One region of the Streptomyces sp. NPDC055955 genome, then DNA from elsewhere that is predicted to be linked to it. Evidence: predicted binding sites of a transcription regulator. Region 1 holds the regulator's gene; the other holds the start of a gene.
What was found. The regulator HspR, encoded in region 1, represses chaperone genes until heat shock. The targets are predictions, from matches to a motif close to TTGAGNNNNNNNNNCTCAA.
Positions count from the first base shown of each region.

Region 1 (15,867 bases):
GCGGCTGTTCTTGTTGATGTCCTTGAAGCGCAGGGACGAGCCGAAGTGGTCGCCCGTCTCCGGGACGCCGGGCACCCCGGCCGTGTCCTGGTGGTAGGCGCGGCCCGCGGCGAGCCCGCCGGTGCCGCCCTTGAGGACGGTGACGCCGCCCGTTCCCGTGACCGTGCCGACGCTCTCGCCGGGTGCGCCCACGGCGACGTCCGCGTACCCGTCGTGGTCGAGGTCGCCGGCGCTCACGGCGGCGCCGAAGCGGTCCTCCGGCTCGTCGGCGCCGGGCACGCCCGCGGAGTCCTGCGTGTACGTCTTCGTGGCCCCGAAGGAGCCCTGCCCGCCGTAGCGCACGGTGACCGAGTTCGCGGCGGCGTTGCCGGTGACGAGGTCGGTGTAGCCGTCGCCGTTCACGTCGGCGGCCGCGGCCGCTTCCCGGGTGGCGCGCGGGTCGTCGCCCTCGGCGAGTACGCCCGAGTAGTAGCCGATGTCGCCGACGCCGCCCTTCATGTACACGGTGTAGGGCTTGCCGTCGGCGCGCTCCCCGTAGAGGACGTACGTGTAGCCGTCCTTGGAGAGGAACGTGGCCGCCTCCATGCCCTCCAGGCGGACGCCCTCGGGAAGGAAGTCGACCTCGGGCGCGATGGCGCGGGTCGGGTCCGCGCTCTCCGCGTAGTACCACCAGCCGTCGGAGCTGATCACGGCGAGGTTGGCGGATCCGTCGTCGTCGATGTCGGCGAAGGAGGCGGCCTCACCGAAGCGCTCGGTGTCGGTGGTGGGTGAGTTGAGGACCTTGGCTCCCCGGTTGAACGCCTTGGGGCCGCCCCAGACGATGGTGACGGAGCCCGTGGTGTTGCCGGTGACCCGCTCGCCGGGCGCGCCGACGATCAGGTCCGCGTACCCGTCGGCGTCGACGTCGCCCGAGGTGACGTTCTCGCCGAACTCGTCCTCCGGCTCGGTGACTCCGGGCACTCCGGCCGTGTCCTGGGTGACGGTCACGGAGCGGGACGGGCTCACGCCGCTCGCGGAGCCGAACGTGACCGTGACGGTGTTCGCGCCCGGAGTGCCGACGGCCAGGTCGCGGTAGCCGTCGCCGTTGAAGTCGTCCTTGAGCGTGGTGGCCGCGGTGGCGGTTCCGGCGAGCGGCAGGGTGAGTCCGGCCGCCGCGACGACGGCGGCACCTGCGGCGATGACGAGCTTGCGCATGCGCACGAGAAGCACTCCCGGGAAATGGGGGAAGGGGTTCCGGGGATGTGACGCGCGAGGTGTGGGGATGGTTGTGTCCGGGTGGCCGCTCGGTGAACGGCGGACACGGATACGTGGCGGACGCCAGCCCGCTCTCAGAACTCCGTGGTGGAGAAGGTCACTTGGGGCCTCCCGGCCAGGAGCGGGCCGCCCTCGACGCCGGGGTACACGGCGATCGTGTCCGTGTTCTCGCCGCGGTACGTGCGCACCACGAGGTCGGCGCGCCCGTCGCCGTCGAGGTCGGTCGCTTCGAGGACCTGGGTGGTGCCGCGGGCCCCCGGAGTGACGGTCACGGCCGCCCTGCCGTTCGCGGGAAGGATCTTCGGTGCCTTCGACGCGCCGCCGGACACGACGAGTTCGGCCACGCCGTCCCCGTCGAAGTCACCCGCGGTGATGGCCGTTCCGCCGCCCTTGAGGGTGGGGGCGCCCGGCCCGGAGAGGGTGACCCCAGAGGCCGTGAGCAGTGCGGTGTCCGCGCCGGCGCCCTGGGTGAAACGGCCGACGGCGAGGCCGAGGCCGGACGGCAGCGCGGCGCCGGAACGGGCCGGTCCCTGGGGACCTCCCCGCACGATCCGCGACGGCGACGAGCCGCCGGAGGTACGGCGCACGAGCAGGTCGTCGTACCCGTCGCGGTCGACGTCGAAGGCGGGGCCCACGGGTACGTTGCCGGGCGCGGTCAGCGGTTTCCCGGCCGCGCGCGGGGCGCCCTCGCGGGTGAAGGGGCCGCGCAGGAAGCTCAGCCGCCCGCCGCTCGCGTGCACCGTGAGGTCGAGCGAGCCGTCCCCGTCGAAGTCGCCGCACACCGGCTGGTCGGGCCAGTCGTTGCCGAACCGGGCCTGCGCGGGCACGACGAGTTTCACGCCCCGGTGGGTGAGCCCGCCCGGGCCGCCGAAGAGGATCTGCAGCGGTACCGGCGGCTGCCCCTGCCCGTCGAAGGGCGGATCCGTCGACACGACCAGATCGGTGAAGCCGTCCTTGTCCAGGTCGCAGCTCGCCTCGGAGTCGAACGCGGCGGGCGTCTCGCCCTTCGTGGGCGCCGCGTACTTCGTCGGACGCAGCAACTGCCGGGCCCCGGGCACGAGTCCGTGCCCCTTCTTCCCGTAGACGACCCCGATCCCGGCGTCGTCCCCGAGCCCGTCGTGCACGAGGTCGTCGAGTACGAGGTCGGGGGCGCCGTCGCCGTTGAAGTCGTCCGGCACCTTGCTGCCGCTGCCGCGCGGGACGGGGAGTGCGGCTGACTTTCCGGACACGGCCACGGGGTGGTGCGCGGCGGCGGGCTTGTCGTCGCCGCCGCAGCCGGTGACGGCGGCGACCATGAGCAGGGTGCACCCCGTCGCGGCCCCGCGTATCGCGGCGCTGCGGCCGCCTCGTGTGCCCACCATCGCCTCTGACCCCGCCCGCCTCATGCGCCACTTGACCCGTTCATGATGCCGTCGGGGTGAGGGAGGGGGTAGGGGCGGGTCCTGCCGGTTCGGTCACGGAGCGCGTCCCCTGGCCCCGTGGACGCCCCTCCTGTGTCCTGTGAACGCCCCCCGCGAACGCCGAAGGGGCCGACCGGGTCTCCCCGGCCGGCCCCTTCGCGTACGTCGGTACGGAACTACGGAACCGCTACTTCACCGGCTCCGGCTCCGGCGCGTCCTCGGTCTCGGTGTCACCGGCCGGGTCGACCGGTGTCTTCACGGAGTCGAGGAGGAGCTGGGCGACGTCGACGACGGTGACGGACTCCTTGGCCTGGCCTTCGTTCTTCTTGCCGTTGACGGAGTCGGTCAGCATGACGAGGCAGAACGGGCAGGCGGTGGAGACGATGTCGGGGTTGAGCGACAGCGCCTCGTCGACGCGTTCGTTGTTGATGCGCTTGCCGATCCGCTCCTCCATCCACATCCGCGCGCCGCCGGCGCCGCAGCAGAAGCCGCGTTCCTTGTGGCGGTGCATCTCCTGCTGGCGCAGGCCCGGGACGGCGTCCATGATCTGCCGCGGGGGCGTGTAGATCTTGTTGTGGCGGCCCAGGTAGCACGGGTCGTGGTAGGTGATCAGGCCCTCGACCGGGGTGACGGGGATGAGCTTGCCCTCGTCGATGAGGTGCTGGAGCAGCTGGGTGTGGTGGATGACTTCGTAGTCGCCGCCGAGCTGCGGGTACTCGTTGCCGATGGTGTTGAGGCAGTGCGGGCAGGTCGCGACGATCTTCTTCGCGGACTTCGGCTTGGCGGACTCGGCGACGACCTTGCCGTCGTCGTCGAGTTCCTCGCCGAACGCCATGTTCAGTGCCATGACGTTCTCCTGGCCGAGCTGCTGGAACAGCGGCTCGTTGCCCAGGCGGCGCGCGGAGTCACCGGTGCACTTCTCGTCGCCGCCCATGATCGCGAACGTGACGCCCGCCATGTGCAGCAGCTCCGCGAAGGCCTTGGTGGTCTTCTTCGCGCGGTCCTCCAGCGAGCCGGCGCAGCCGACCCAGTACAGGTATTCGACCTCGGTGAGGTCCTCGATGTCCTTGCCGACGACCGGGACCTCGAAGTCGAGTTCCTTGAGCCATTCCAGGCGCTGCTTCTTGGCCAGGCCCCAGGGGTTGCCCTTCTTCTCCAGGTTCTTGAGCATCGTGCCCGCCTCGGACGGGAACGCGGACTCGATCATCACCTGGTAGCGGCGCATGTCGACGATGTGGTCGATGTGCTCGATGTCGACCGGGCACTGCTCGACGCAGGCGCCGCAAGTGGTGCAGGACCACAGGACGTCCGGGTCGATGACGCCGTTCTCCTCGAGGGTGCCGATCAGCGGCCGCTCGGCCTCCGCCAGAGCGGCGGCCGGAACGTCCTTCAGCTGCTCCTCGGTCGCCTTCTCCTCGCCCTCCATCGACTTGCCGCCACCGGCGAGCAGGTAGGGGGCCTTGGCGTGCGCGTGGTCGCGCAGCGACATGATCAGCAGCTTCGGCGACAGCGGCTTGCCGGTGTTCCACGCCGGGCACTGCGACTGGCAGCGCCCGCACTCGGTGCAGGTGGAGAAGTCCAGCAGGCCCTTCCAGGAGAACTGCTCGACCTGGCTGACACCGAAGACGTCGTCCTCGCCCGGGTCCTCGAAGTCGATCTCCTTGCCGCCGCTGGTCATCGGCTGCAGCGCGCCCAGCGCCGTACCGCCGTCCGCCTCACGCTTGAACCAGATGTTCGGGAACGCGAGGAAACGGTGCCACGCGACACCCATGTCGGTCTTCAGGGCGACCGTGATCATCCAGATGAAGGAGGTCGCGATCTTCAGCCCGGCGAAGAAGTACGTGAGGTTCTGCAGCGTGGAGACGTCCATGCCGCGGAACCAGGAGACGACCGGGTACGAGACGAAGAACGAGGCCTCGTAGGAGTCCACGTGGTGCTGAGCGCCCTCCAGGGCGTGCAGCGTGAAGATGCAGATGCCGACGATGAGGATGACGGCCTCGACGAAGTACGCCTGGCCGGTGTTGGACCCGGCGAAGCGGGACTTGCGGCCCGGCCGGTCCGGCCGGTTCAGCTGCCGGATGGCGATCAGCGTCAGGATCCCGAGGGCCGTCATCGTGCCGAGGAACTCGACGAAGACGTTGTACGGGGCCCACTCACCGATGATCGGGAGCAGCCAGTCGGCCTGGAAGAGCTGGCCGATGGCGTTCACGATGGTCAGCAGCAGCGAGAAGAAGCCCACCGCCACGAACCAGTGCGCCACACCGACGATGCCCCAGCGGTTCATCCGGGTGTGGCCGAGGAACTCCTTGGCCACCGTCACGGTGCGCTGTACGGGTTCGTCGGTGCGGGTGCCGGCGGGGACGTTCTGGCCGAGCCGCATGAAGCGGTAGATCTGCGCGATGGCTCGGACGAACAGTGCGACGCCGACCACGATCAGGACCAGCGACACGATGATCGCGGCGAGTTGCATTCGGGGGCTCCTCGGGCCTGCGAGGGTGGATATCCAGCGATTACTAAGCGGTAACTTATTTCAGTCCATGCTGAGAGTACCCACTTGTGCGGCCGCACTGTAGCCAGCCGGGCGGTGATCTGCGTCGCTGAGGCCACCCTCGGTCGACAGTGAAAGCAGATCGTGTTATTCGCTCCATATTGCGACATAAGCGACTAGCTTATGAAGGTCTCCGGCCGGGCGTGGCCCTCCGGTGTCACCCCGATACCGCAAACCGAGCTGACGGGACGTCCGCCGTGTCCTACGGGATCGCCGCCGCCGCGACCGCCCTGCTGGCGGCCTCCGCCCTCACCGCCCTGCTGCGTGCCGTCGCCCTGCGCACCGGATTCACCGTCCGGCGGATCGGCCGCACGGGACGGCGAACGCCGCGCCTGGGAGGTGCCGCCGTCGCCACGGTGACGGCCGCCGTCACCGCCGTCGGGGCCTCGACCGGACTCGCCCCGCTCGGCTCCGGCGCGCTCACGCTGCTGATCGCGGCCGGGGTCGTCGCCGCGCTCGGATTCCTCGACGATGTGCGCCCGGTGGGGGCGCGGGCCCGCGTCGTCGTCGAGGCGGGGGCGGCCACCTTCGTCGTGAACGGCGCTCAACTCGGCTTTCTCGTCGGCGCGCTGGCCGTCCTGTGGATCGTCTTCGTCACCAACGCCTGCCGGCTCATCGACACCTCGGACGGGGTGTTCGGCACCGTCGCCGTCGTGACCGCGCTCGGCCTGAGCGCCTGCGCCGCCGCCGGAGGGCTCGGCACGCTCGCCGCGCTCCTCGGGGTGCTCGCGGCGGCGCTCACCGGGTTCCTCATGCACAACTGGTACCCCGCGCGGATGCACCTCGGGGGCTGCGGGTCCCTGTTCACGGGCTTTCTCCTGGCGTCCGCGGCGGTCCTGGTGAACGCGGGTCACGAGGCGCTGCCCGGCGCGGGCTCGCTGTTCGCCGTGACGGCCGTGGTGACCGCGGACGCGGTCCTGGTGGCGGTGTCGCGGCGGCGTGCGGGGCGGCCTCTGCTCCAGAGCGGCGCGGACCACATCGTCCACCGGCTCCGCCGGCTCGGCCTCACCCCGACGGGCGTGGCGGTGGTACTCGGTGTCGCGTCGCTGGCCGGTGCGGTCACCGCGCTCCTGCTGCACGACGGGACGCTGGGTCCGCTGGCCGCGCTCTGGCCGGTCGGCGCGGCGGCCGGGTCGGTCGCCGGGCTGCTGCGGGTGCCGGTCTACGGGGCGCGGCGGCGCGGTCACCGGCCCGTACGGACCGCTGTGGTGGACGTCGCAGGTTAGTGGCGAAGGTCCCGGCATGGTCGGTGACCTGCACAGATGCTTCGGCTGCCCATAAGTGCCGTATAAAAGTTGAGTCGGCTCGACTCAGCTCTGTTGACCGAACAGGCGTCGTCATGCATCCTTGAGCCAGATCCACTCAAGTAGTCATGCTGGAGGAATTGAAATGGCACGTGCGGTCGGCATCGACCTGGGCACGACTAACTCCGTCGTCAGCGTTCTCGAAGGCGGCGAGCCCACCGTCATCACCAACGCCGAGGGCGCCAGGACCACGCCGTCCGTCGTCGCCTTCGCCAAGAACGGTGAGGTGCTCGTCGGAGAGGTCGCGAAGCGCCAGGCGGTCACCAACGTCGACAGGACGATCCGTTCGGTCAAGCGCCACATGGGCACTGACTGGAAGATCGAGATCGACGGCAAGAGCTTCAACCCGCAGCAGATGAGCGCCTTCATCCTGCAGAAGCTCAAGCGCGACGCCGAGGCGTACCTGGGCGAGAAGGTCGCGGACGCGGTCATCACCGTCCCGGCGTACTTCAACGACTCCGAGCGCCAGGCGACGAAGGAGGCCGGCGAGATCGCCGGTCTGAACGTCCTGCGCATTGTCAACGAGCCGACGGCCGCCGCCCTGGCCTACGGTCTCGACAAGGACGACCAGACCATTCTCGTCTTCGACCTCGGTGGCGGCACCTTCGACGTGTCGCTCCTCGAGATCGGCGACGGCGTCGTCGAGGTGAAGGCCACGAACGGCGACAACCACCTCGGTGGTGACGACTGGGACCAGCGCGTCGTCGACTACCTGGTCAAGCAGTTCAACAACGGCCACGGCGTGGACCTCTCCAAGGACAAGATGGCGCTCCAGCGCCTGCGCGAGGCCGCCGAGAAGGCGAAGATCGAGCTCTCGTCCTCGACCGAGACCACGATCAACCTGCCCTACATCACGGCGTCCGCCGAGGGCCCGCTGCACCTGGACGAGAAGCTCACGCGCGCCCAGTTCCAGCAGCTCACGTCCGACCTCCTGGAGCGCTGCAAGACGCCGTTCCACAACGTCATCAAGGACGCGGGCATCCAGCTCTCCGAGATCGATCACGTCGTTCTCGTCGGTGGCTCGACCCGTATGCCCGCCGTCGCCGAGCTCGTCAAGGAGCTGACCGGCGGTCAGGACGCCAACAAGGGCGTGAACCCGGACGAGGTCGTCGCCATCGGCGCCGCCCTGCAGGCCGGTGTCCTCAAGGGCGAGGTCAAGGACGTCCTGCTCCTCGACGTGACCCCGCTGTCCCTCGGCATCGAGACCAAGGGAGGGATCATGACGAAGCTCATCGAGCGCAACACCACGATCCCGACCAAGCGTTCCGAGATCTTCACGACGGCCGAGGACAACCAGCCGTCCGTGCAGATCCAGGTCTACCAGGGCGAGCGCGAGATCGCGGCGTACAACAAGAAGCTCGGGATGTTCGAGCTCACCGGTCTGCCGCCGGCCCCGCGTGGTGTCCCGCAGATCGAGGTCGCCTTCGACATCGACGCCAACGGCATCATGCACGTGACCGCGAAGGACCTGGGCACGGGCAAGGAGCAGAAGATGACCGTCACCGGCGGCTCCTCGCTGCCGAAGGACGAGGTCGACCGGATGCGCCAGGAGGCCGAGCAGTACGCGGACGAGGACCACCGTCGCCGCGAGGCCGCCGAGACCCGTAACCAGGGCGAGCAGCTCGTCTACCAGACGGAGAAGTTCCTCAAGGACAACGAGGACAAGGTCCCCGGCGAGGTCAAGACCGAGGTCGAGGAGTCGCTCACCGAGCTGAAGGAGAAGCTCAAGGGCGAGGACACGGCCGAGATCCGCACCGCCACCGAGAAGGTCGCCGCCGTCTCGCAGAAGCTGGGCCAGGCCATGTACGCCGACGCCCAGGGCGCGCAGGCCGCGGGCGGTCCCGAGGCCGGAGCCCCGGGCGACGGACAGAAGGCTGCTGACGACGACGTCGTCGACGCCGAGATCGTCGACGAGGACCGCAAGGACGGTGCCGCGTGACGGAGGAGACCCCGGGCTTCAGCGAGAGCGACGAGCCTGACGTCCCCTCCGGCGCCACCCCCGACGACGCCGAGCCGAAGGCCGCTCCCTCGCCCGACAAGGGCGAGGGGGCGGCCCCGGCCGGGGACGCAGCAGCATCGGCAGGAGCCGCTTCGGCGGTTCAGAACGTAGGCCTGACGGCCCAGCTGGACCAGGTACGCATGGCGCTCGGTGAGCGCACCGCGGACCTCCAGCGGCTCCAGGCCGAGTACCAGAACTACCGTCGCCGGGTGGAGCGGGACCGGGTCACGGTCAAGGAGATCGCGGTCGCGGGCCTCCTGACCGAGCTCCTGCCCGTACTCGACGACATCGGCCGTGCCCGTGAGCACGGAGAGCTGGTCGGCGGCTTCAAGTCGGTCGCCGAGTCGCTCGAGACGGTCGCCGCCAAGATGGGGCTCCAGCAGTTCGGCAAGGAGGGCGAGCCCTTCGACCCGACGATCCACGAGGCCCTGATGCACTCGTACGCGCCGGACGTCACCGAGACGACCTGCGTCGCGATCCTGCAGCCGGGCTACCGGATCGGCGAGCGCACCATCCGCCCCGCGCGGGTGGCGGTGGCCGAGCCGCAGCCCGGGGCCCAGCCGGCCAAGGGCGAGTCCTCCAAGGGCGGGGAATCGGCTGCCGCCGACGACAAGGAGAGCGGTGGCCCGGACGAGGGCTGACGTCAGTGAACAGCGAGAGGAGGGACGTCGAGGATGAGCACGAAGGACTTCATCGAGAAGGACTACTACAAGGTCCTCGGCGTCCCCAAGGACGCCACCGACGCCGAGATCAAGAAGGCGTACCGCAAGCTCGCCCGTGAGAACCACCCCGACGCCAACAAGGGCAACCTCAAGGCGGAGGAGCGCTTCAAGGAGATCTCCGAGGCGAACGACGTCCTCGGCGACCCCAAGAAGCGCAAGGAGTACGACGAGGCGCGCGCCCTGTTCGGCAACGGCGGATTCCGTCCGGGGCCGGGCGGGCCGGGCGGCGGCACCTTCAACTTCGACCTGGGCGACCTCTTCGGAGGCGGCCCCCAGGGCGGTACGGCAGGGGGTGCCGGCGGGTTCGGCGGCGGACTCGGGGACGTCTTCGGCGGCCTGTTCAACCGGGGCGGCGCGGGCACCGGCACGCGCACGCAGCCGCGCCGCGGCCAGGACATCGAGTCCGAGGTCACCCTCAGTTTCACCGAGGCGGTCGACGGGGCGACGGTGCCGCTGCGCATGTCGTCGCAGGCGCCCTGCAAGGCCTGCTCCGGCACCGGCGACAAGAACGGCACACCGCGCGTGTGCCCGACCTGCGTCGGCACGGGCCAGGTCTCGCGCGGCGGTGGTGGCGGGTTCTCGCTGACCGACCCGTGCGTGGACTGCAAGGGCCGCGGCCTGATCGCGGAGACACCCTGTGAGGTCTGCAAGGGTTCGGGCCGTGCGAAGTCCTCCCGGACGATGCAGGTCCGCATCCCGGCCGGCGTCTCGGACAACCAGCGCATCCGGCTTCGCGGCAAGGGTGCGCCGGGCGAACGCGGCGGTCCCGCGGGCGACCTGTACGTGGTCGTGCACGTGGACTCCCATCCGGTCTTCGGCCGCAAGGGCGACAACCTCACGGTCACGGTGCCGGTCAGCTATCCGGAGGCCGCGCTCGGGGGCGAGGTCAAGGTCCCCACGCTCGGCGGGCCCCCGGTCACGCTCAAGCTGCCCCCGGGCACGCCGAACGGGCGGACGATGCGGGCCCGTGGCAAGGGCGCTGTCCGTAAGGACGGCACCCGTGGCGATCTGCTCGTCACGGTGGAGGTCTCGGTCCCCACGGATCTGACCGACGCTGCGAAGGACGCCCTCGAGGCGTACCGAAAGGCGACTGCGGACAGCGATCCGCGGGCAGAACTGTTCCAGGCCGCGAAGGGAGCATGAGCGTATGGACGGCCGTCGACGACAGAGTTCCTTTGTTGGCAGGGCCTATGAGCTGACCGACGAGACTCCGGTCTATGTCATCTCGGTGGCCGCCCAGCTCAGCGGGCTGCATCCGCAGACCCTGCGCCAGTACGACCGTCTAGGCCTGGTCTCCCCGGACCGCACGGCCGGGCGCGGCCGGCGCTATTCGGCCCGCGACATCGAACTGCTCCGTCAGGTGCAGCAGCTGTCGCAGGACGAGGGCATCAACCTCGCGGGCATCAAGCGCATCATCGAACTGGAGAACCAGGTCGCGGCGCTTCAGCAGCGGGTCGCGGAACTCTCGACGGCCGTCGAGGGCGCTGCGGCGGCGATGCAGCAGCGCGAGGCGGCCGTCCACGCCTCCTACCGGCGGGACCTGGTCCCGTACCAGGAGGTCCAGCAGACGAGCGCGCTGGTCGTGTGGCGGCCCAAGCGGTCGTCCGAGTAGCCCGGGCGAGCGGGCGTGAAGCCGGTGTGAAAGGGGCCGGGAGGTGAGAACCTCCCGGCCCCTTTCGTGTCGCCTTCACAGCCGCCTTCACGCACGTCTTCGGGTGCGCACGGGCTGGTCAGAGCTGGTGAAGACGGCAAGGAGGTCATGTGTTCGAACAGTGAGTTTGCTCACCGGATGGACCGGTGCGGGAGGGGTGAGGGGGCCGTGACTGGTGCGGCTACTGGGGTTACCTCGAGTACGGGCGACTTCACCTCCGGAACGCACGGGCCTGATCACGAGTCGTTACGGATTCACCTCTTGACGCTGCGATTCAGGCCGAGTTGGCTTCCAGCCACCTCGGCCGCAACGACGCGGTCACTTCAGGGAGGTATGGAAAGTGAATCCGCGTACGAAGCGCGCCGCCCTCGTCGGCGTGGCGTCCGCCATGGCAGTGGCCCTCACCGGGTGCGGGAGCAGCTGGCTCGAGCCGGACAGCGACGCGGCGGGCAAGGCGTCCGCCCGGCAGAACCAGGACCTGAAGATCGGCGTCCTCATGCCGGAGAAGGAGACCGCGCGCTACGAGAAGTTCGACTATCCGCACATCAAGAAGGAAGTCGAGGACCTCACCAGCGGCAAGGGCAAGGTCCTCTACGCCAACGCGGAACAGAACGCGAAGCGCCAGGAGAGACAGGTCGACCAGATGGTCGCCGACCGGGTCGACGTACTGATCCTGGACGCCGTCGACTCCAAGTCGATCAAGGGATCGGTCAAGAAGGCCAAGGACGCGGGCATTCCCGTCATCGCCTACGACCGCCTGGCCGAGGGCCCCGTCGACGGCTACGTGTCGTTCGACAGCGACCAGGTCGGCCATGTGCAGGGCATGGCGCTCCTCAAGGCCCTGGGCAGCAAGGCGTCCAAGAACAGCCGGATCGTCATGATGAACGGCTCGGTCACCGACCCGAACGCCGCGCTCTACAAGGACGGCGCCCTGGCCGAGCTCAAGGACCAGGTGACGATCTCGAAGTCGTACGACACCAAGGACTGGAAGCCGGAGAACGCGCGGGCCAACATGGTGACCGCCATCCAGGCCGTCGGCGCGCAGAACATCGCCGGTGTCTACTCCGCGAACGACGGCATGGCGGGCGGCATCATCACCGCTCTCAAGGCCGCCGGTGTCACGCACCTGCCGCCGGTGACCGGCCAGGACGCCGAACTCGCCGCCGTCCAGCGCATCGTGACGGGCGACCAGTACATGACGGTCTACAAGCCGTACCCCGAAGAGGCCTCCGCCGCCGCGCAGATGGCGGTCCTCATCGCGCAGCAGCGTGGCATCGAGTTCGACGCGCTCGCGAAGGACCGCGTCGACAGCCCCACCACCCCCAATGTCCCCTCGCTCCTGGTCCAGGTCGTCCCGATGACCCAGAGCAACATCAAGTCGACGGTGGTCAAGGACGGGATCTACAAGGTCGGGGACATCTGCACGGCGAAGTACGCGGCGGACTGTGCGCGGATCGGGCTGAAGTAGGCCGGCGGACGCCACGGCGCCCCGCGGTCCGGGGCGCCGTGCCGGGTCAGCTGCCGGAGATCGTGAACTCGGCCGTGACCGTGCCACCGGGCGCGACGGACGTGATGTCGCGCGCGAGGGCGACGAGGGGTGGCGTACCGGAGATCCTCTTCGCCCGTTCGCGGGCTGCCGGATCCTTTCGCGGAGGTCAGCGGTCCTGTTCCAGCATCCCGGACTGGCCGATGAGGTAGCCCAGTTGGGCCCGGCTGTCGCTGCCGAGCGTGCTGGCGAGCTTGGCGATGTGGACGCGGACGGTGCGGATGTTCATGCCGAGGCGTTCGGCGATGACGGCGTCCGTGTGGCCCTCGATGAGGAGGGCGGCGATGGTGAGCTGGCGGGAGGTGACGCCGTCCTTCGCCGGGGGCTGCTGCGCGGCGACGGGGAACATGGGCGTGGCCAGCCGCCACAGCCGCTCGAACGTCGTCATGAGGTAGGAGATGAGGGCGGGGTGGCGTATCTCCAGGGCCACGGTGCGGTCCGTGTTGGCCGGGATGAACGCGACGGTCCGGTCGAGCAGGACGAGGCGCTCGGTGACCTCGTCGAGGGTGCGGACCGCCACGTCGCCGCGCAGCTGTTCGTAGTGGGCCAGCACGGCGGGGGAATGCCGCGAGGTGTGCTGGTAGAGGGTCCGCATCCGGCATCCCCGGGCCAGGAGTTCCTGCTCGATCGGCCGGGCCGCGGCGAGGCCCGCCGGCGGGCGCCCGCCCCCGGGCTGGATCGTGAGGAGCTCCTGGGTGGCGACCGCGCTGGCCTCGCCGATGGCGTCGTTGATCCGCTGGGACCCCAACAGCACATGGATCATCGGCGAGTTCTGGAAGGACGCCCGCTCGGCGTCGAGCGCCATGAGCGGTGCGAACGCCTTGGCCAGTTTCGCCTCTCGGTGCCGCTGGTGCGCGATCTCGTCCTCGATACCCCCCAGCAGTCCCGGCAGGGCCACGGAGGGCGGCACGGGGCGCTGCCAGCGGGGGTCGTCCGGATCCGCGCGCAGCAGCCCGAAGTCCAGGAGGCACGGCACGGCCGCGGCGTCCTCGTCCTTGACGCGGCCCTCGCGCAGGGCCCGGGAGTAGAGCGCCGTGCCGGCGGCGCACAACTCCTCGGCTCCGTGAGTGTGGGCCTCGGCGGTCACGTGTGGCTCTCCTCGGTCGACATTCAGTGATCCTGGTCGAGGATTCCGGACTGCGCTATGAGAAAGCCGAGTTGTGCGCGGCTTCCGCTGCCGAGCGCGGCCGCGAGCTTGGCGATGTGGGCTCTGCAGGTACGCACGTTCATGCCCAGGCGGCGGGCGATCGCCTCGTCCACGTGGCCTTCGATCAGCAGCTTGGCGATCGACCGCTGGACCCCGGTGATGCCGTCGGTCGGGGGTGCGTAGGGGGTCTCCTCCAGGAGGGGGACCGCGCGGCGCCACAGTTGCTCGAAGACCTTGGCCAGGTATTCGACGAGGCCCGGATGGCGCAGTTCCAGGGCGACCGGATGGTCGCCGGGGACCGGTATGAACGCGACGGTCCGGTCGAAGACCATCAGCCGCTCTATGAGTTCCTCGAGGGTGCGTATCTCCACGTTGCCCTTGGCCATGTGCTCGGCGTACACGAGAGTTCCCTGGCTGTGCCGGGCCGTGTGCTGGTAGAGCGTGCGCATGGTGATGCCGCGCGCGATGACCGCCCGGCCCCGCTCGAGTGCCTCCGTCAGGGAGTGCTCGCTGCGCCCGCCGCCGGGCTGGACCGTGAGGATCTCGGACTGGCACTCGGCGATGGCGAGTTCGATGGCCGAATTGATCCGGTTGATTCCTTCGAGCACGGTGACGGCGTGCGTGGTGGGCAGATCCTGCGCACTGATGGCCATGAATGGCTCGAAGTAATCGGTCAGTTCGACCGCCAGGCTTCTTCGCTCCTGGATTTCCCGTTCGATGGGGTGGAGGCGCTGGGCCAGGGCGGCGGCGGGGGGAACCGGTCGGAGCCAGCCGGCGTCATCCGGGTCTGGGTGGAGAAGGGCGAAATCCATCAGGCAGGGAGCGGCCGTCGCTTCGCTTCGGGCGATGCGTCCGGAACGCAGAGCGCTGGCGTACAACCGCCTGCCCTCGTCGCACAGTTCAGTCGTGGCATGAGGATGTGTCCGATATGTGTCATCCGTGGTCATAGATCCACCCCCCAGGGTCCTGAACGTGCAGGAACATGATGCATCGATCCTGTGGTGTTTGGATGGCCGAATGAGCCATCGTCTAGTGAGTCGGGGGAGAGAAGCCATGGAAGTGAGGACGAAGCCCACTATGTGCAAGAGAATGCTTCGCTCGGTGATGGCTGTTGCCTTCTCCGCCGGTTTGGCTTTCGGTGTGCTCAGCACCCAGGACCTCTCCTGGAGTGGCACACCCGCCACTCACGTGTCCGCCGCCAAGAACATCGCGCCTCCGGACCTTTCCTGGAGTGTCGCTCCCGTGGACGCGGCCGCATGACCACTCCGCCCGACGACAGAACCTTTCGCCGTGAGATGGCGACGGCCTACCGGTCCGGGTGGCATTTCATCGACCTCGCCACGGCGATTCCCCATCGCGGCGATTCGTTGATGGTCACCCTGTTCGGCGAGCCGATCGTCGTCGTGCGGGACGAGTTCGACGACGAGGAGATCCGGGCCTACCGGTGTCTTCGCCGCCCTCGGGGCGCCCCGCAGCCCGTGCGGTGTGCCATCAGATACGGAATGGTCTTCGTCAACCTCGACCAGCGTGACCACCAGCTGGTCGGGGAGGCGGGACCGGAAGTTCCGCGTACCACCTCAGCCACCCCCCGCAGTGCCTGACGCGATTCCCCCGTCGTTGTAGATCGCGCAGGTGCTTCCCCCCGCAGCGGCGCCACCGTGGACCTGAACACGGTGGCGCCGCTGCAGCTTTGCGCGGCTGTCACGACGGGGACCCGTTGCCCGTCGCCCGCGTCAGCGTGATCTCGATGGCGACGCGGTCCGGGTTCGGCGCGGGCATGCGCTCGTAGCGCTCCGCGTACCGGCGTACCGCCTCCGCGACGCGGTCCGGTTCCGTGCGGACCAGCGCGAGCCCTTCGAGGGTCGCCCAGCGCCGGCCGTCGACCTGGCAGACCGCGACCCGGGCCCCGCCCTCCTGCGCCCCGGACCCCGCGAGCACGTGCGCCACCTTCGCGCTCGACTTGTTCGCGATCACCCGCGCGAGACCTGCCTCGGGGTCGTACGTGACGCCGACCGGCACCACGTGCGGGGTGCCGTCGGGGCGCAGCGTCGTCAGCGTGCACAGGTGCCGTTCCCGCCAGAAGCCGAGGAAGGTCGGGTCGGGGTTCAGGGGATCGTTCCGCTTGGCCATGCTCCGGAAGATATCCCCGTTCCAGGACATATCCCGCCTCGGGACACCCAGCTCCCACCCTTGAGTGGAATCGACTCAACTTTGTGTATGCTGACAGGGTCAGTGTGCTGGAGAGGCAGACGCAAGGAGGAGAGTGGGCACGTGGACGCCGAGCTGACGAACCGGA
Region 1 is NZ_JBHJYS010000009.1:28,063-43,929, forward strand. Features, by position in the region: gene ACFC96_RS19465 (FG-GAP-like repeat-containing protein) at 1-1,194, opposite strand, end outside; gene ACFC96_RS19470 (FG-GAP repeat domain-containing protein) at 1,329-2,615, opposite strand; gene ACFC96_RS19475 ((Fe-S)-binding protein) at 2,842-5,124, opposite strand; gene ACFC96_RS19480 (MraY family glycosyltransferase) at 5,400-6,428, shown strand; gene dnaK (molecular chaperone DnaK) at 6,592-8,445, shown strand; gene grpE (nucleotide exchange factor GrpE) at 8,442-9,146, shown strand; gene dnaJ (molecular chaperone DnaJ) at 9,180-10,370, shown strand; gene ACFC96_RS19500 (heat shock protein transcriptional repressor HspR) at 10,375-10,839, shown strand; gene ACFC96_RS19505 (sugar ABC transporter substrate-binding protein) at 11,219-12,346, shown strand; gene ACFC96_RS19510 (LuxR C-terminal-related transcriptional regulator) at 12,534-13,511, opposite strand; gene ACFC96_RS19515 (helix-turn-helix transcriptional regulator) at 13,535-14,518, opposite strand; gene ACFC96_RS19520 (hypothetical protein) at 14,828-15,172, shown strand; gene ACFC96_RS19525 (pyridoxamine 5'-phosphate oxidase family protein) at 15,273-15,701, opposite strand; gene clpB (ATP-dependent chaperone ClpB) at 15,843-15,867, shown strand, end outside.

Region 2 (15,867 bases), on a different contig from region 1:
CGGCGCGGCCCGCGTCGGTGATCGCGTAGACCTTTCTGCCGCCCTCCGTGGTGTGCGTGACCAGCCCTTCGGCCTCCAGCTTCGCCAGGCGCGGGTACACCGTGCCCGCCGAGGGCGCGTACAGGCCCTGGAAGCGCTCCTCCAGGAGCCGGATCACCTCGTACCCGTGGCGCGGGGCCTCGTCGAGCAGCTTCAGGAGGTACAGGCGCAGGCGGCCGTGGGCGAAGACGGGGGGCATGTCAGAGCACCTTCTTGTCGGCCGGGCCGCCGGCGGCGGCGTCAGGGGCGGTGGGGGAGTCGGCGGCGGGGGGATGGGTGTCGTCCTCCGCCGGGGGGCGCCGCAGGAGCGCGATCGATCCGGAGACCGTCGTCGCCTTCAGCTTTCCGCGGCCCGTGCCGAGCCTGCCCGTGATGCTCTTGGCGCCCCAGTGGCCGCCGACCCGCAGATCCTCGAAGGCGTTCGACACGGAACCGCTCGCCGTGTTCGCCTCGACCTCGGCGTCCGCGGGGTGCGGGAGGCGGATCGCGATCTCGCCCGAGACGCTCGTCAGGTTCACATCCGTCGCCCGGTCGGCCGGGTCGAGGTCCACGATCATCGAGCCGCTCACGGAGTCGGCCCGCACGGAGGGGCCCGCGCCCTCGACGACGGTCAGGTCCCCGGAGACGGAGTTGAAGCGCAGATCCCCTGTCACCGCCTGGGCCTCGACATTCCCGGAGACGGTGTCCGTGCGCACGTCGCCCGCGACGCCGACCAGTGTCGTGTCGCCGGTGACGCCCTTGACCTCCGTACGCCCCCGCATCCCGGACACGACCGCGCCGGCGCCGACCACGCCCACCTCGACTCCGGTGTCCGCCGGGACCGCCAGGGACACGACCGCGCTGCGGCGCCAGCCCTTGGGGTCGAGCCACTTGAGGAAGCCCTTCCACGGCAGATCGTCGTACGCGACGGTGAGCACGCCGTCCACCAGGGTCACCTGGAGCGGCGGGCCCTCGATCTCCGACACCTCGAGGCGGGCGGAACCTTCGTCGGTGCCCACGACGTTCACCGTTCCGTTGACGATGCGTACGTGGAGCGTCGTCACGGGCTCCTCGAAGGCGAGCTTGTGGGGCTCTGCCACGGACCACTCGGGCATGGTGCGACCTCCTCGGCGGGACGGATCGGGAGCGGACGCGTTGGATCGCACGCTCGCGAGACACGATATATCGCGGATACGGAAAGTCAAGACAGTCGCGACTGCATCCCGTCGCGCCGCCCCCTCCGCATGGGGGCATTCATGGGCCGAACCCCACGAACTGACCTAGCGTTGATTCCATGCCGTCCGACGCCGACGCCGACTCCACCGGCACCCCCGCCCCGCAGGCCAGGGCCGCGGGAGCGCTGCTGCTGTGCCGCGCCGACCCCGCCACCGTCGGTCCCGCCGCCCAGCTCCTGCGCGAACGCATGCTCCTCGCCGGGGCGGGACCCGACTGGAGCGTCCTGGTCCCCGAGGGCAAGCCCTGGCTGCACGGCGGCGAACCGGTCGACAGCGTCCTCGCCGGCTGGGCCGCGGCCCTCGCCGTCAGCGCACCCTGGCCGGTGCTCGCCCTGTGGTGGGACGCCGAACACAGCGGCTACACCCTCGCCTCGGGGTTCCGCCGCCCCGTCGGCTACGTATGGCTGGCGAACGGCACACCCGTCGGCGAGGACGAAGCGATGCGCACGTTCGCCGCGCGCCTCGGCCTCGACCCGGTCCTGGACATGCAGTCCCTGGAGGAACTCACACGCTCCGACAACGGGACGGACTCCCGTGCCCGTCTGCGCGGCCTGCTCTCGGTCCTCACGCGCGCGGGGCTCGTGCTCCCGGCCGGCCTGACCCCCGGCGAACCCGCCGACCGGCTGCGCGAGGTCGCGCGCGTGCAGCCCGGCGCCGAACACATCGAGTGGTCCGGCTGGCGCGACGCCGTCCGCGCGGAACTCGACGTCGTCGAACGCAGCGCCATCGGCCCCTGGCTGCACGGCCCCAAGGCGCGCACGGCGGCGGCCGTCCAGCTCGCCGCGGGCATCCCGCTCACCGTGTGGGGCCTGCGCCGGCGGGGCATCGGCTGGGCGGTCGCGGGTGGGCTCCTCGTCGTGCACGGCGCGCTCGGCCTCGCCTACGACCGGCTGCGCGCCTGGGACTGAGGTCTGCCCGGGCCCTGCTACTCGTCGTCGTCCTCGTCGTCGAGCCGTGCCAGCCATGTCGCCAGCCGCTCGACCGGCACCTCGAAATCCGGGTTCAGGTCGACGAACGTACGCAGCTGCTCGGCGAGCCACTCGAAGGTGACCTCCTCCTCGCCGCGCCGCTTCTCCAGTTCCTCGATGCCGCGGTCGGTGAAGTACATGGGCCAGTCGCTCCTGGGGTGATACGGACGTGGGGCCCGGAACATCGTTCCGGGCCCCACAATCGTACGTACGAGGTCAGGCTGCTCAGGCCTCGAAGACCTCGCGGACCAGCTGCTCCTGCTCCGCCTGGTGACGCTTCGCCGAGCCGACCGCCGGGGACGAGCTGTGCGGCCGCGAGATGCGGCGCAGGCGCTCACCGTGCGGGACGTCGGCGCCGACCGCCAGGTCCAGGTGGTCGATCAGGTTGAGGGCGATGAAGGGCCACGCGCCCTGGTTCGCCGGCTCCTCCTGAGCCCACAGGTACTTCTCCGCGTTCGGGTACTTGGAGATCTCCGCCTGGAGCTCGGCACCCGGCAGCGGGTACAGACGCTCGATGCGGATGATCGCCGTGTCCGTCACGCCGCGCTTCTGACGCTCGGCCTCGAGGTCGTAGTAGACCTTGCCCGCGCAGAAGACGACCTTGCGGACCGCGGCCGGGTCCACCGAGCTGTCGCCGATGACGGGACGGAAGCCGCCCGTCGTGAACTCCTCCGCCTTCGACGCGGCCGCCTTGAGGCGCAGCATCGACTTCGGGGTGAAGACCACCAGCGGCTTGTGGTGCGGGTTGTGCACCTGCCACCGCAGGAGGTGGAAGTAGTTCGACGGGAGCGTCGGCATGGCGACCGTCATGTTGTTCTGCGCGCACAGCTGGAGGAAGCGCTCCGGGCGGGCGGACGAGTGGTCCGGGCCCTGGCCCTCGTAGCCGTGCGGCAGGAGCAGCGTGACGCCGGAGGTCTGGCCCCACTTCTGCTCGGCGGCCGAGATGTACTCGTCCACCACCGTCTGCGCGCCGTTGACGAAGTCGCCGAACTGCGCCTCCCACATCACGAGCGACTCGGGACGGGCCAGCGAGTAGCCGTACTCGAAGCCCATGACCGCGTACTCGGAGAGCAGGGAGTCGTAGACGTTGTAACGCGCCTGGTCGTCCGAGAGGTAGAGCAGCGGGGTGAAGTCCTCGCCGGTCTCCCGGTCGATCAGGACCGCGTGGCGCTGGCCGAACGTGCCGCGGCGCGAGTCCTGGCCCGAGAGGCGCACCGGGGTGCCCTCAAGGAGCAGGGAGCCGATGGCGAGCGTCTCGCCCATGCCCCAGTCGATCGTGCCGTCCTCGATCATCGCCGCGCGGCGCTGCAGCTGCGGCAGCAGACGCGGGTGCACGGTGACGCGGTCGGGGATGTTGACCTGCGACTCGGCGATCCGCTTCACGGTCTCCTGGGAGATCGCGGTGCTGACGGCGACCGGGAACTCGGCCTGCGGGTCGATGGCCGGGACCGGGGCCGGGAGCGCCGTGGCCTCGCGGACCTCGGCGAAGACCTTCTCCAGCTGGCCCTGGAAGTCCTGCAGCGCCTGCTCGGCCTCTTCGAGCGTGATGTCGCCACGGCCGATGAGGGACTCGGTGTAGAGCTTGCGCACCGAGCGCTTCTTGTCGATCAGGTCGTACATCAGCGGCTGCGTGAACGCCGGGTTGTCCGACTCGTTGTGACCGCGGCGGCGGTAGCAGATCAGGTCGATGACGACGTCCTTGTTGAACGCCTGGCGGAACTCGAAGGCCAGACGGGCAACGCGGACGACGGCCTCGGGGTCGTCGCCGTTCACGTGGAAGATCGGCGCCTCGATCATGCGGGCCACGTCCGTGGCGTACATGGAGGAGCGCGACGACTCCGGGGCGGCGGTGAAGCCGACCTGGTTGTTGATGACGATGTGGACCGTGCCGCCCGTGCGGTAGCCGCGCAGCTGCGACATGTTGAGCGTCTCGGCGACCACACCCTGGCCCGCGAAGGCCGCGTCACCGTGCAGGGCGACCGGCAGGACCGTGAAGTCCGTGCCGCCCTTGTTGATGATGTCCTGCTTGGCGCGGACGATGCCCTCGATGACCGGGTCGACCGTCTCCAGGTGGGACGGGTTCGCGGCCAGCGAGACCTTGATCTGCTCGCCGTCCAGGCCGGTGAAGGTGCCCTGGGCGCCCAGGTGGTACTTCACGTCGCCGGAGCCGTGCATCGACTTCGGGTCGAGGTTGCCCTCGAACTCGCGGAAGATCTGCGCGTACGACTTGCCGACGATGTTCGCCAGGACGTTCAGGCGGCCGCGGTGGGCCATGCCGATGACGACCTCGTCCAGGCGCGACTCGGCGGCGGAGTCGATGACCGCGTCGAGCAGCGGAATGACGGACTCGCCGCCCTCCAGGGAGAAGCGCTTCTGGCCGACGTACTTCGTCTGCAGGAACGTCTCGAACGCCTCGGCCGCGTTCAGCCGGCGCAGGATGCGCAGCTGCTCCTCGCGCTCCGGCTTGGTGTGCGGGCGCTCGACGCGGTCCTGGAGCCACTTGCGCTGCTTCGGGTCCTGGATGTGCATGTACTCGATGCCGGTGGTGCGGCAGTACGAGTCACGCAGGACGCCGAGGATGTCGCGCAGCTTCATCATCGACTTGCCGGCGAAGCCGCCGACCGCGAACTCGCGCTCCAGGTCCCACAGGGTGAGGCCGTGCTCGGCGATGTCCAGGTCGGGGTGCTTGCGCTGGCGGTACTCCAGCGGGTCGGTGTCGGCCATGACGTGGCCGCGGACCCGGAAGGAGTGGATCAGCTCGAAGACGCGGGCGGCCTTCGTGACGTCGTCGTCGTGCGAGGCGTCGATGTCCTTGAACCAGCGGACCGGCTCGTAGGGGATGCGCAGCGCCTTGAAGATCTCGTCGTAGAACTCGCCCTCACCGAGGAGGAGGTTCGCCACGACGCGCAGGAACTCGCCGGAGGCGGCGCCCTGGATGACCCGGTGGTCGTAGGTCGACGTGAGCGTCATGACCTTCGAGATGCCGAGCTTGTTCAGGGTGTCCTGGGACGTGCCCTGGAACTCCGCGGGGTAGTCCATCGAGCCGACGCCCATGATGACCGACTGTCCGGGCATCAGGCGCGGCACGGAGTGGACGGTGCCGAGGCCGCCGGGGTTGGTCAGCGAGACCGTGACACCGGTGAAGTCGTCCATGCCGAGCTTGCCGTCGCGGGCGCGGCGCACGATGTCCTCGTAGGCCTGCCAGAACTCGAAGAAGTTCAGCGTCTCGGCCTTCTTGATGCCCGCGACGACCAGCTGGCGGTCGCCGTTGGGCTTCACCAGGTCGATGGCGAGGCCGAAGTTCACGTGCTCCGGCTTGACCAGCGTCGGCTTGCCGTCCTTCTCCGCGAAGGAGTAGTTCATCGACGGCATGGCCTTGATGGCCTGCACCATCGCGTAGCCGATGAGGTGGGTGAAGGAGATCTTCCCGCCCCGGGCACGCTTCAGGTGGTTGTTGATGACGATGCGGTTGTCGAACAGCAGCTTCACCGGGACCGCGCGCACGGACGTCGCCGTGGGGACCTCGATGGAGGCGTTCATGTTCTTCGCGACGGCGGCGCTCGGGCCGCGCAGCGTCACGAACTCGGGGCCGCCGGCGGCCTCGGTCGCGGGCTGCGCCTTGGCGGGAGCGGGAGCCTTCACGGCAGCGGCGGCCGGCTTCGCGGGCGCCGCTGCGGCGGGCTTGGCCACCGGGGCGGCCGGAGCCGGAGCCGGAGCTGCGGCCGGAGCCGGGGGCGCGGCCGGAGCCGGGGCCGCCGGAGCGGCGGGCGCCGCGGCAGTGCCCGCAGCCCCCGCGGCTGCGGTACCGGCGGTGCCGGGACCGGAACCCTGTGCGGGGGCTCCGGTCGTCGGCTGGGCCGGGGCACCCGGCTTGTAGTCGGCGAAGAAGTCCCACCAGGCTCGGTCAACCGAATTCGGGTCCTGGAGGTACTGCTGATAGATCTCGTCGACGAGCCACTCATTGGGACCGAAAGCGGCGGCAGGGCTCTTGCCCTGCCCCTCTTGGTCGGTCGAGGTGCTCGAGTTACTGGGGGACTGTGGCGACACGGCGGTAACCGCCCTCTTCCGCTTCTCACAAGGTGATGGACAGCGGGAATAAAGGCTACGCCTCCAACACCGGGACTTGCAGACCGGGCCGGTCATCCGTCGCGTAAGTCACACCGGAAGCCGTGTTTCGGCGCTGGAAATGGCGGGAAACAAGCGGGGTTCCGGTTCAGCTTGGGTACGTCCTTGTACGAGTGCGGCCCCTCGGGCCCGCACCCCGTGACGAATGGCACGGCGATCTTGTGCTTCCGCTTCGAACCCTACGTCAACCTTGAGCGCGGGGCAGGCCCGGAAGGGTGACCTGGATCCGGCATCCGCGAGCCGATTCGGCCACGCCGATCCGGCCGCCGTGCAGGTCCACGGCCCAGCGGGCGATGGCGAGGCCGAGACCGGTGCCGCCGTCGCTTCCGGGGCCGTGCGCGGCGCCCTTCACATGGCCGCCCCGGTTGAAGCGCTCGAAGACGCGGTGCCACTCGGAGCGGGGGATGCCGGGGCCCTCGTCGAGGACCTCCAGGTCGAGCGATTCCGGATAGAGGCCGCGCCGCGCGAGCACGGTCACACGGCCGTGCGGCGGGCTGTGTTTCACGGCGTTGTCGATGAGGTTGGCCACCACTTGGTGGATCCGCTCGGGGTCCGCGTGCGCGGTCAGCTCGGGCGGGGACACGTCCAGGTGCAGATGCACGTCGGTGCGCGTGTGGGTGCCGGAGCCCGAGGCGATGCCGGCGCGCTGCGAGGCGACCATGTTGGCCTCCTTCAGGACGCCCGACAGATACGGCCACACCTCGAAGCGGCGCGCTTTGAGCGGGACCACGCCGTTGTCGAGCCGTGAGAGGTCGAGCAGCGTCTCGACCAGCCGGCCCAGGCGCTCGGTCTGTTTCAGGGCGGTGCGCATGGTCTCGGGGTCGGCGGCCGAGACGCCGTCCACGACGTTCTCCAGGACGGCGCGCAGGCCCGCGATCGGGGTGCGCAGCTCGTGCGAGACGTTCGCCACGAGCTCCTTGCGCTGCTGGTCCTGGGCCTCCAGGTCGTCGGCCATGCGGTTGATGGTCGCGGCCAGGTCGCCCAGCTCGTCGCGCCGGTCGGCGCCACGGACCCGGCGTGTGTAGTCGCCGTGCGAGATGGAGCGGGCGACCGTGTTCATCTCGTCGAGCGGCGCGGTCAGCGAGTGCGCCACGAACTGGGTGATGAGGAGCGTCGCGATGACCGAGAAGACCGTGATGAAACGGAGCTCGGTCTGAGTGCGGACGGCGACCATCAGCAGTCCCGTCGTGATGAACACCGAGACGACGACCAGCGTGCCGAGCTTGGTCTTGATGGAGAACGGCCGCAGGCCGCCCTGCACCCAGTGGCCCGCGAGGGGCCGGGCGGCCGGGGGAGCGCCGGGGGGAAGGCCCGGCGACCCCGGCTCGTACCCGTCCGCGTCCCGTACGTCGGATGCGCCGCCGCTGCCGGTCATGGCGTCGGCGTCTCCAGCGCATAGCCCACACCGTGGACGGTGCGGATCCGCTCGGCGCCGATCTTCCGGCGCAGCGCCTTGATGTGACTGTCGACGGTCCGGGTGCCCGACGCGTCCGCCCAGTCCCACACCTCGGCGAGCAGCTGCTCGCGCGAGAGGACGGCGCGGGGTGTGTTGGCCAGGCAGACCAGGAGGTCGAACTCCGTGGGCGTCAGGTGGACGTCCTCGGAGCGCACCCGCACCCGGCGCTGTGCGTGGTCGATCTCCAGCTCGCCGAGCCGCAGGATGCCGCTCCTGGGCGTGGCCGCCGCGAGCGCCGCGCGCTCGACCCTCCGCAGCAGGACGTGCACGCGCGCCGCGAGCTCCCGCATCGAGAAGGGCTTCGTCATGTAGTCGTCCGCGCCCACGCCGAGCCCGACGAGCATGTCCGTCTCGTCGTCGCGCGCCGTGAGCATCATCACCGGCACCGGCCGCTGCGCCTGCACACGGCGGCAGACCTCGAGCCCGTCGAAGCCGGGCAGCATGATGTCGAGGATCAGTAGGTCCGGCTGCCATGCCTCGGCCGTGTCGACCGCCGCCGGACCGTCCTGAGCCGTTTGCACGAGGAATCCCTCGGCACGCAGCCGCGCGGCGATGGCGTCGACGATCGTGGGGTCGTCCTCGACCACCAGGACCCGTCGCTGGGCGCCCGGCGACGCCGTGTTGCCGTTGTGGGAGGTGTGTGTCTGCTCCATCGCCCCGCCCCTGAATGCGCACATCCGTGTGCGCTTGACGCTTGAATGATCTGGGTTTCGGCAGTCAGCGTACGGGGAGTTACCGCGAGTCGGCTACGCAGCCCTGACCCCGAGATGTACGACGTCCGGAACGCCCCGGACAACCGGGATCTCTTCGGTGCGGACCGACCGGAATCCGGCATTCCGCAAGGTTCCTTCGAAATTTGCGGAGGGCTGCGCGGACCACACGGCGAGCACGCCGCCAGGGGCGAGCCGTGCCCGGCAGGCCGCGAGACCTACCGGTGAGTAGAGACTGTCGTTACCCTCCGTCACCGTCCAGTCGGGTCCGTTGTCGATGTCGAGGCACAGTGCGTCGAACGTCTCGGTCGATTCCTGGACGTAGGAGACAAGGTCCGCCTCCACAATCTCGGTGCGCGGGTCGGCGAGCGCGGACCGTGACAGCTCGGACAGCGGGCCCTCGCGGTGCCAGTCGACGATCGCCGGCTCACGTTCGACGACGGCGATGCGGCCCCAGCGGGAATTCGCAGCCGCGTGTGTGAGGGAGAATCCGACACCGAGCCCGCCGATGAGAATTCCGGGTGCCGGGCGGTCGTCGAGAGCGTCCAGCGCCGCGTCGACCAGGAGGCGCTCGGAGCGGCCGTCGGACGTGTCCATCAGGAAGCACCCGTTGGCGATGATCTGGAGCAGCGCGCCGTGGCGCCGCAGTACGACCTCTCCGAACGGCCCCTCGCGCCGGTCGAGGACGACGGGGGCGGTGTGGTCGGTGTCGTACGGGATGGGGTACGAGGTGGACATGGCGTCCATCCTGCCGCAACCGGCGCGACGCCCGGCCGTCTCCGGAAACGGAGTCGGGGGCTCTCCTGTGCAGGTCCTGTGGATCATGCGGTGCGTGGCGTCGATCATGGACGGCGCGGGTACGGGAGGCGAAAGCCCGGGCGGGCCGGAAAGGAAGGGGTGCCGCAGGTGGAGCGTGGCGTGACGGCCGAGGCCGGCGGGGCGGACGTTTCTTCGAGGGCTGTTTTCTCGGGAACCGTCTCCTCGGGGGCGCCTCCTGAGGCTTCGCGCCCCCTGCTCGATGCCGTCCCGGCCCAGCCGGCGGTCTGTGACCCGGCACGTGCCGCTCCCGGATCCGTGACCGGCGTACGCATCCCGCCCGAGACGGTCGGCCTCTGGCGCCGGATGCGCCCCTGGCGGCTGCTGCCGACGCCCACGGGGACACCGTTCACCTTCACCTACGCCGCCGTGCTCGTCGGCACGTCCCTCTTCGCGCTGTTCGCCGATCCCGGCGTCGTCGCGTCCGCGCTGCAGGGTTCCAGCACCGACGTGGCGCACCTCGCGCACACCCCCGTGTTCGTGCTGGTCGCCAGTGCGCTGTGGATCGCCGGCGGGATCACGTCCCCGTTCGCGATCGGCTTCCTGGTCGTCCTCACGGCGCTGGAGCGCCGGATCGGCGGTCTTCGCACCGCCGGTGTCTTCGTCCTCGGCCACACCGTGGCGACGCTCGCCACCGAGGTGCCCGTCGGGCTCTCCGTGATGGCCGGGCAGCTGCCGGAGAGCTCGCTGCACCGCCTCGACTACGGGATCAGCTTCGGTGTGGCCGCGAGCATCGGGGCGCTCGCCGGTCTCCTCACGCCCTGGCTGCGCTGGGCCGTGCTCGCCGTCGTCGGCGGGATGCTGGTCGAGGACCTCGTCGAGTTCGCGGACCCGATGACGAGCTGGGGTCACCTAATGGCGCTCGCCATCGGTGTCGGGACCTGGCCGCTGGTGCGCCGGTGGCGCCGCGCGCCGGGAGCGTCCGCAGCCTGACGCGGCCCCTCGTCCCCCGGCCGGCCCCTTGTCGTGCGCGTCACACACTCCCTCTGAGCTGCGGCTTTCCCCTGCCCGCCCCTTGATCGCCGAGAGCGAACAGCACCGGGGGAACATTCAGAGGCTCACGTGCATTGAGTCTCCATAGCTCAACTTGACTGCTTAAGGGGAGATCATGGCATCGACGTCCACACCGCTCACCCTGCCCGTGCTGCCGCTCGACGACGAGGTCGTGCTGCCCGGAATGGTGGTGCCCCTGGACCTCAACGACAACGACGTACGCGCCGCGGTGGAGGCCGCCCAGGCAGCGGCCCGTTCCAGCGGATCCGTGGGCGGCAGCAAGCCGAAGGTGCTTCTTGTTCCCCGGATCGACGGCACGTACGCGAACACCGGCGTGCTCGGCACCGTCGAGCAGGTGGGCCGGCTCGCCGACGGCGACCCCGGCGCCCTGATCCGTGGCCGCAGCCGCGTACGGATCGGCGCGGGCACGACCGGCCCCGGCGCCGCCCTGTGGGTGGAGGGCCTCGCGGTCGAGGAGACCGTGCCGGAGCCGCTGCCCGGCTCCGTGACCGAGCTGGTCACCGAATACAAGGCACTCGCCACGAACTGGCTGAAGAAGCGCGGAGCCTGGCAGGTCGTGGACCGTGTCCAGCAGATCGACGACGTCTCCGCGCTCGCCGACAACTCCGGCTACTCGCCCTTCCTGAGCACCCCGCAGAAGGTGGAGCTTCTGGAGACGGCCGACCCGGTCGCCCGGCTCAAGCTGGCCACCGAGCAGCTGCGCGAGCACCTCGCCGAGCAGGACGTGGCCGAGTCCATCGCCAAGGACGTGCAGGAAGGCGTCGACAAGCAGCAGCGCGAGTTCCTGCTGCGGCGCCAGCTGGACGCCGTACGCAAGGAGCTGCGCGAGCTGAACGGCGAGTCGGAGGGCGAGGAGTCCGACGACTACCGCACGCGGGTCGAGGCCGCCGACCTTCCGGAGAAGGTCCGCGAGGCCGCGCTCAAGGAGGTCGAGAAGCTGGAGCGGTCCAGCGACCAGTCCCCCGAGGGCTCGTGGATCCGTACCTGGCTCGACACGGTCCTCGAACTGCCGTGGAACGAGCGAACTGATGACAGCGCCTCCGCGTACGACATCCAGGGCGCCCGGCGCGTCCTCGACGCCGAGCACTCCGGCCTGGAGGACGTGAAGGAGCGCATCACCGAGTACCTGGCCGTGCGCAAGCGGCGTTCCGAGCGCGGGCTCGGCGTCGTCGGCGGACGCAGGGGCGGCGCGGTGCTCGCGCTCGTCGGCCCGCCCGGCGTCGGCAAGACCTCGCTCGGCGAGTCCGTGGCGCACGCCATGGGCCGCAAGTTCGTCCGCGTCGCCCTCGGCGGCGTACGGGACGAGGCGGAGATCCGCGGACACCGGCGTACGTACGTGGGTGCCCTGCCGGGCCGGATCGTGCGCGCGATCAAGGAGGCCGGGTCGATGAACCCGGTCGTGCTGCTCGACGAGATCGACAAGGTGGGGTCCGACTTCCGGGGCGACCCGGCGGCCGCCCTGCTCGAAGTGCTCGACCCGGCGCAGAATCACACGTTCCGCGACCACTACCTGGAGGTCGAACTCGACCTCAGCGACGTCGTGTTCCTCGCGACGGCCAACGTCCTGGAGGCCATCCCGGAGGCCCTGCTCGACCGTATGGAGCTGGTCCGCCTCGACGGCTACACCGAGGACGAGAAGGTCGTCATCGCCCGTGACCACCTGCTCCCGCGCCAGCTGGAGCGGGCCGGTCTGGACAAGGACGAGGTCACCCTCGGCGAGAGCGCGCTGCGCAAGCTCGCGGGGGAGTACACGCGGGAAGCGGGCGTGCGCAACCTGGAGCGGTCCGTCGCACGGCTGCTGAGGAAGGTCGCGGCCCAGCACGAACTGGGCGAGCGCGAGCTGCCGTTCACCGTCGAGGACACCGACCTGCGGACCCTCATCGGGCGCCCGCACCACGTGCCCGAGGCGGCGCAGGACCCGGCCGAGCGCCGTACGGCGGTGCCGGGCGTGGCCACCGGACTGGCGGTCACCGGGGCGGGCGGCGACGTCCTCTACGTGGAGGCGTCCCTCGCCGACCCGGAGACGGGCGCGGCCGGTCTGACCCTGACCGGTCAGCTCGGTGACGTGATGAAGGAGTCGGCGCAGATCGCGCTCTCCTTCCTGCGCTCGCACGGCGCCGAACTGGAGCTGCCCGTCGCCGACCTGAAGGACCGCGGCGTGCACATCCACTTCCCGGCCGGCGCGGTGCCGAAGGACGGTCCGAGCGCGGGTGTCACCATGACGACCGCTCTCGCGTCACTGCTCAGCGGGCGCCAGGTCCGTACGGACGTGGCGATGACCGGTGAGGTGTCGCTGACCGGGCGCGTGCTGCCGATCGGTGGCGTCAAGCAGAAGCTGCTCGCCGCGCACCGGGCCGGCATCACCACGGTCGTCATCCCGAAGCGGAACGAGGCGGACCTGGACGACGTCCCCGCCGAGGTCCTGGAGAAGCTGGACGTGCACCCGGTGACGGATGTGCGGCAGGTGCTCGAACTGGCGCTGGCGCCCGCGTCGGCGGACCTGGAGGTCCCGGTGGCGGCGTGACGGACGTGGCCGGACGACGAGGGCCCGAGTCCCCTTGGGGGCTCGGGCCCTCCGCGTGTGCCCGGCGCGAGGGACGAGGCGCTCGCCGAACGCTGCCTCCGGCCACCGGCCGGGCCGACGGCACGCCGCCGAAGCTGTACCAGGTGGCGCCCGACGGGAAGGGCGGCCCACAGCGCATGTCCCGCAACCGCGGTGACCAGGTGTACGCGGCGGCCGACACCGGCCGGCGCGTACACCGGCTCGACGGCACCACCGGCTGCACGACCTCGTGAAGCGGGACCGGCCGGCGGGTCGCTGCTGACCTGCCCCCCGGCCCCCGTAGGAGCGGCCGGACCCCTGGGCGAGTCCGGCCGCTCTTCGCCCGCTCGCGGACTCAGCCGTTGGCCAGCGCCTGGACGCGGTCCAGGGCGCCGTTGAACTTGCTGTGGTCGCCGACCGTCGGGCCGGACGACGTGTACTGCCACATCGTGTAGTAGCCCCAGCCGGCCGGGAGCGTGCCCGGGTCGGTGTTGTAGCGGGCGATCCAGAGCGGGTTGGTCGCCCCGAACGCGCTGGAGTTGCCGGTGCACTCGGTCCACCAGCTCGTCGCCGTGTAGATCACGGCGTCGCGGCCGGTGCGGGCCTTGTACTGGTTCAGGAAGTCGCGGATCCAGCTGACCATCGCGGCCTGGGTCTTGCCGTAGCAGGACGCGCCGTACGGGTTCCACTCGATGTCGAGCGCGCCCGGCAGGGTCCTGCCGTCCCGGGACCAGCCGCCCCCGTGGTCCACGAAGTAGTTGGCCTGCGCGGCGCCGGTCGTCGTGTCCGGGGTCGCGAAGTGGTACGCGCCGCGGATCATGCCGACGTCGTAGGAGCCGTTGTACTGCTGGGCGAAGTACGGGTTCGTGTAGTACGTGCCTTCCGTGGCCTTGACGTAGGCCCACTTCACGCCGCTGTTCCAGAGCGTCGACCAGGCCACGTTGCCGTTGTGGCTGCTGGTGTCCACGCCCTCGGTCTGGGTGGCCTTGTCGCCGGCGGGCAGGCCGCCCCGACCGTCGTGCTCGGCGACGCCCATGCCCATCGTGGCGGAGCCGCGGGCGGGGACGTCGGCCGCCTGGGCCGCGGTGGGCAGGGTGAACAGCAGCGAGAGTGCTGCGAGGATGACTCCGGCCGCCGGGAAGCGCCTCAGGCGCGGGCGGCGGACGGTTCCGGATCTGTGCACGGGCATTGCGTGCCTCCGAAGGCCTCGTTGAGCTTCTGTGAGCTCGGTGGGGGGACCTTTCGACATGTCGCTGGTGTGGACATGTCACCAAAGAAGCTACGCACGTAGACCGCCGGGAGGGAAGGGGGCCCGGATGCTGCCGTTGGTCTACTCCTGCGAAATACTGGCGGAGCTGCGGCAATGGCCGCGAATGGCGGAAACTTTCAGAAACGGGAAACCCTGGCATGGGTGCTGACGTGCACGAGGACGGGAACGGCGTGCGGCCGGGCGCCGAATTCGACGCGACGGAGAGTGGTGTGGACCACGAATTCTTGTCCCTGGAAAGGGAGTTGACGGTCTTCCTCAGGAGAGCTCGCGCGTCCTCCGGCGAGATGGCGCGCGCCGTCCACCCGGACCTCGAACCCGCCGCCTACGGACTCCTCGCGCGCCTGGAGGAGTGCGGCCGGCAGCGGGCCACCGAACTCGCCGCGTACGTCGGCGTCGGCAAGGCCACCATGAGCCGGCAGCTGCGTGCCCTGGAGGAACTCGGTCTCGTCGCGCGCGAGCCCGACCCCGCCGACGGCCGCGCCTGGCTCGTTCACCTCACCGACGAGGGCCGTGCCAACTTCCGGCAGGTCCGCGACGCCCGCCGTGCCACCTACGTACGCCAGCTCGCGGGCTGGGACCGCAGCGAGGTGGCGGAACTGGCGCGACTGCTCCACCAGTTGAACGCCGGCGCCGAGGGCTAGGGCCTCTCGTCCGGATCACGCCGGGCCCGCGAGGCCCGGCCCCGCGCCGCACGGCGTGGCCGTCGGTCGCCGACGCTCCGCGTGGGTTTCTCCCGCCGCCTTGCGCTGCACGGCACCGGGCCCCGCTCCCCGGTCCGGTCCGACCGGGACGAAGGGCCTCACGCCCTACAGCTCCACGTACACCGCCGTCGCGTCGTCGTGGGTCTTGCTGCGCCGCAGGAACACCCGGTCCTGCTCGTCCGCGTCCTCCAGGGCCCGTACGCGCGCGACCACCGCGCCGGGGCCCTCCTTGCGCGTGAGCGCGAACAGGTCCGTCCAGTCGCCCTCGTGGAACTTCTCGACCCAGCGCGTGACTCCGTCGGTCAGCGCCACGAGCGTGCGCGCCCGTGTCCGGGGGAGTTCACCCGTGACCGCTCGGGCGGCGACCGAGGGGTCGGCGGCGGCCGTGAAGAAGCCGCCCTGCTTGTTGCGCACGGTCGCGTCGGCCACCTCGTCCGAGACGAGGCAGGCGCGCGGTACGCGGTCGAGCCGGTCGTCCACCAGCGCCGTGACCGACCCGGACGCGTCCTCGACCAGCAACACCGAGTCGGACAGCACCAGATACTCGACCCGCTCCGCGTCCCACCGCGCCAGGACCACGGTTGCCTGAGGCGTACGCGGGTGAGAAAGGTCACAGGTTTGCCGATGGGTGTCGGCGGTACGGCGGATTGCCTCGGCGAGGACGGCGGTCAACGTCATATCCCGCCGCGAAACGGACAGTTCACCCAATGCGCCGCCGAGCCGGGCCGTGAACCAGGGGACGGAATGCAGGCAGCCGCTCTCGCCCCGGGGTGGTGTGACCCCGTCCAGGACCACCAGCGTTCCCCCCTGTCCGCAGGCGGGCGCGGCCGCCGAGGCGAAGTCCTCGTTGGGTCGGTCGGGACTTCCGGGCTCCGTCGCGAGTTCGATGCGCATCCGGCCAGTCTGCACGAGGCCTTCACAAGTGGCCCGTTGAGCCGGGAGTTGAGTCGCATCGGCAGGTCAGACGCCTGGTTTCGACCGGAATGATCGACTCCGTCGGGCGGTGGCGGGG
Region 2 is NZ_JBHJYS010000018.1:40,382-56,248, forward strand. Features, by position in the region: gene ACFC96_RS30740 (helix-turn-helix transcriptional regulator) at 1-238, opposite strand, end outside; gene ACFC96_RS30745 (DUF4097 domain-containing protein) at 240-1,133, opposite strand; gene ACFC96_RS30750 (hypothetical protein) at 1,313-2,161, shown strand; gene ACFC96_RS30755 (DUF6104 family protein) at 2,179-2,361, opposite strand; gene ACFC96_RS30760 (multifunctional oxoglutarate decarboxylase/oxoglutarate dehydrogenase thiamine pyrophosphate-binding subunit/dihydrolipoyllysine-residue succinyltransferase subunit) at 2,447-6,268, opposite strand; gene ACFC96_RS30765 (ATP-binding protein) at 6,531-7,721, opposite strand; gene ACFC96_RS30770 (response regulator transcription factor) at 7,718-8,455, opposite strand; gene ACFC96_RS30775 (spermidine synthase) at 8,549-9,250, opposite strand; gene ACFC96_RS30780 (rhomboid-like protein) at 9,431-10,261, shown strand; gene lon (endopeptidase La) at 10,437-12,866, shown strand; gene ACFC96_RS30790 (lysozyme) at 13,240-14,073, opposite strand; gene ACFC96_RS30795 (MarR family winged helix-turn-helix transcriptional regulator) at 14,292-14,795, shown strand; gene ACFC96_RS30800 (protein phosphatase 2C domain-containing protein) at 14,961-15,749, opposite strand.
Region 2: a site for HspR is predicted at 10,396-10,414, ahead of lon (endopeptidase La). Genes of this name have one in related genera too.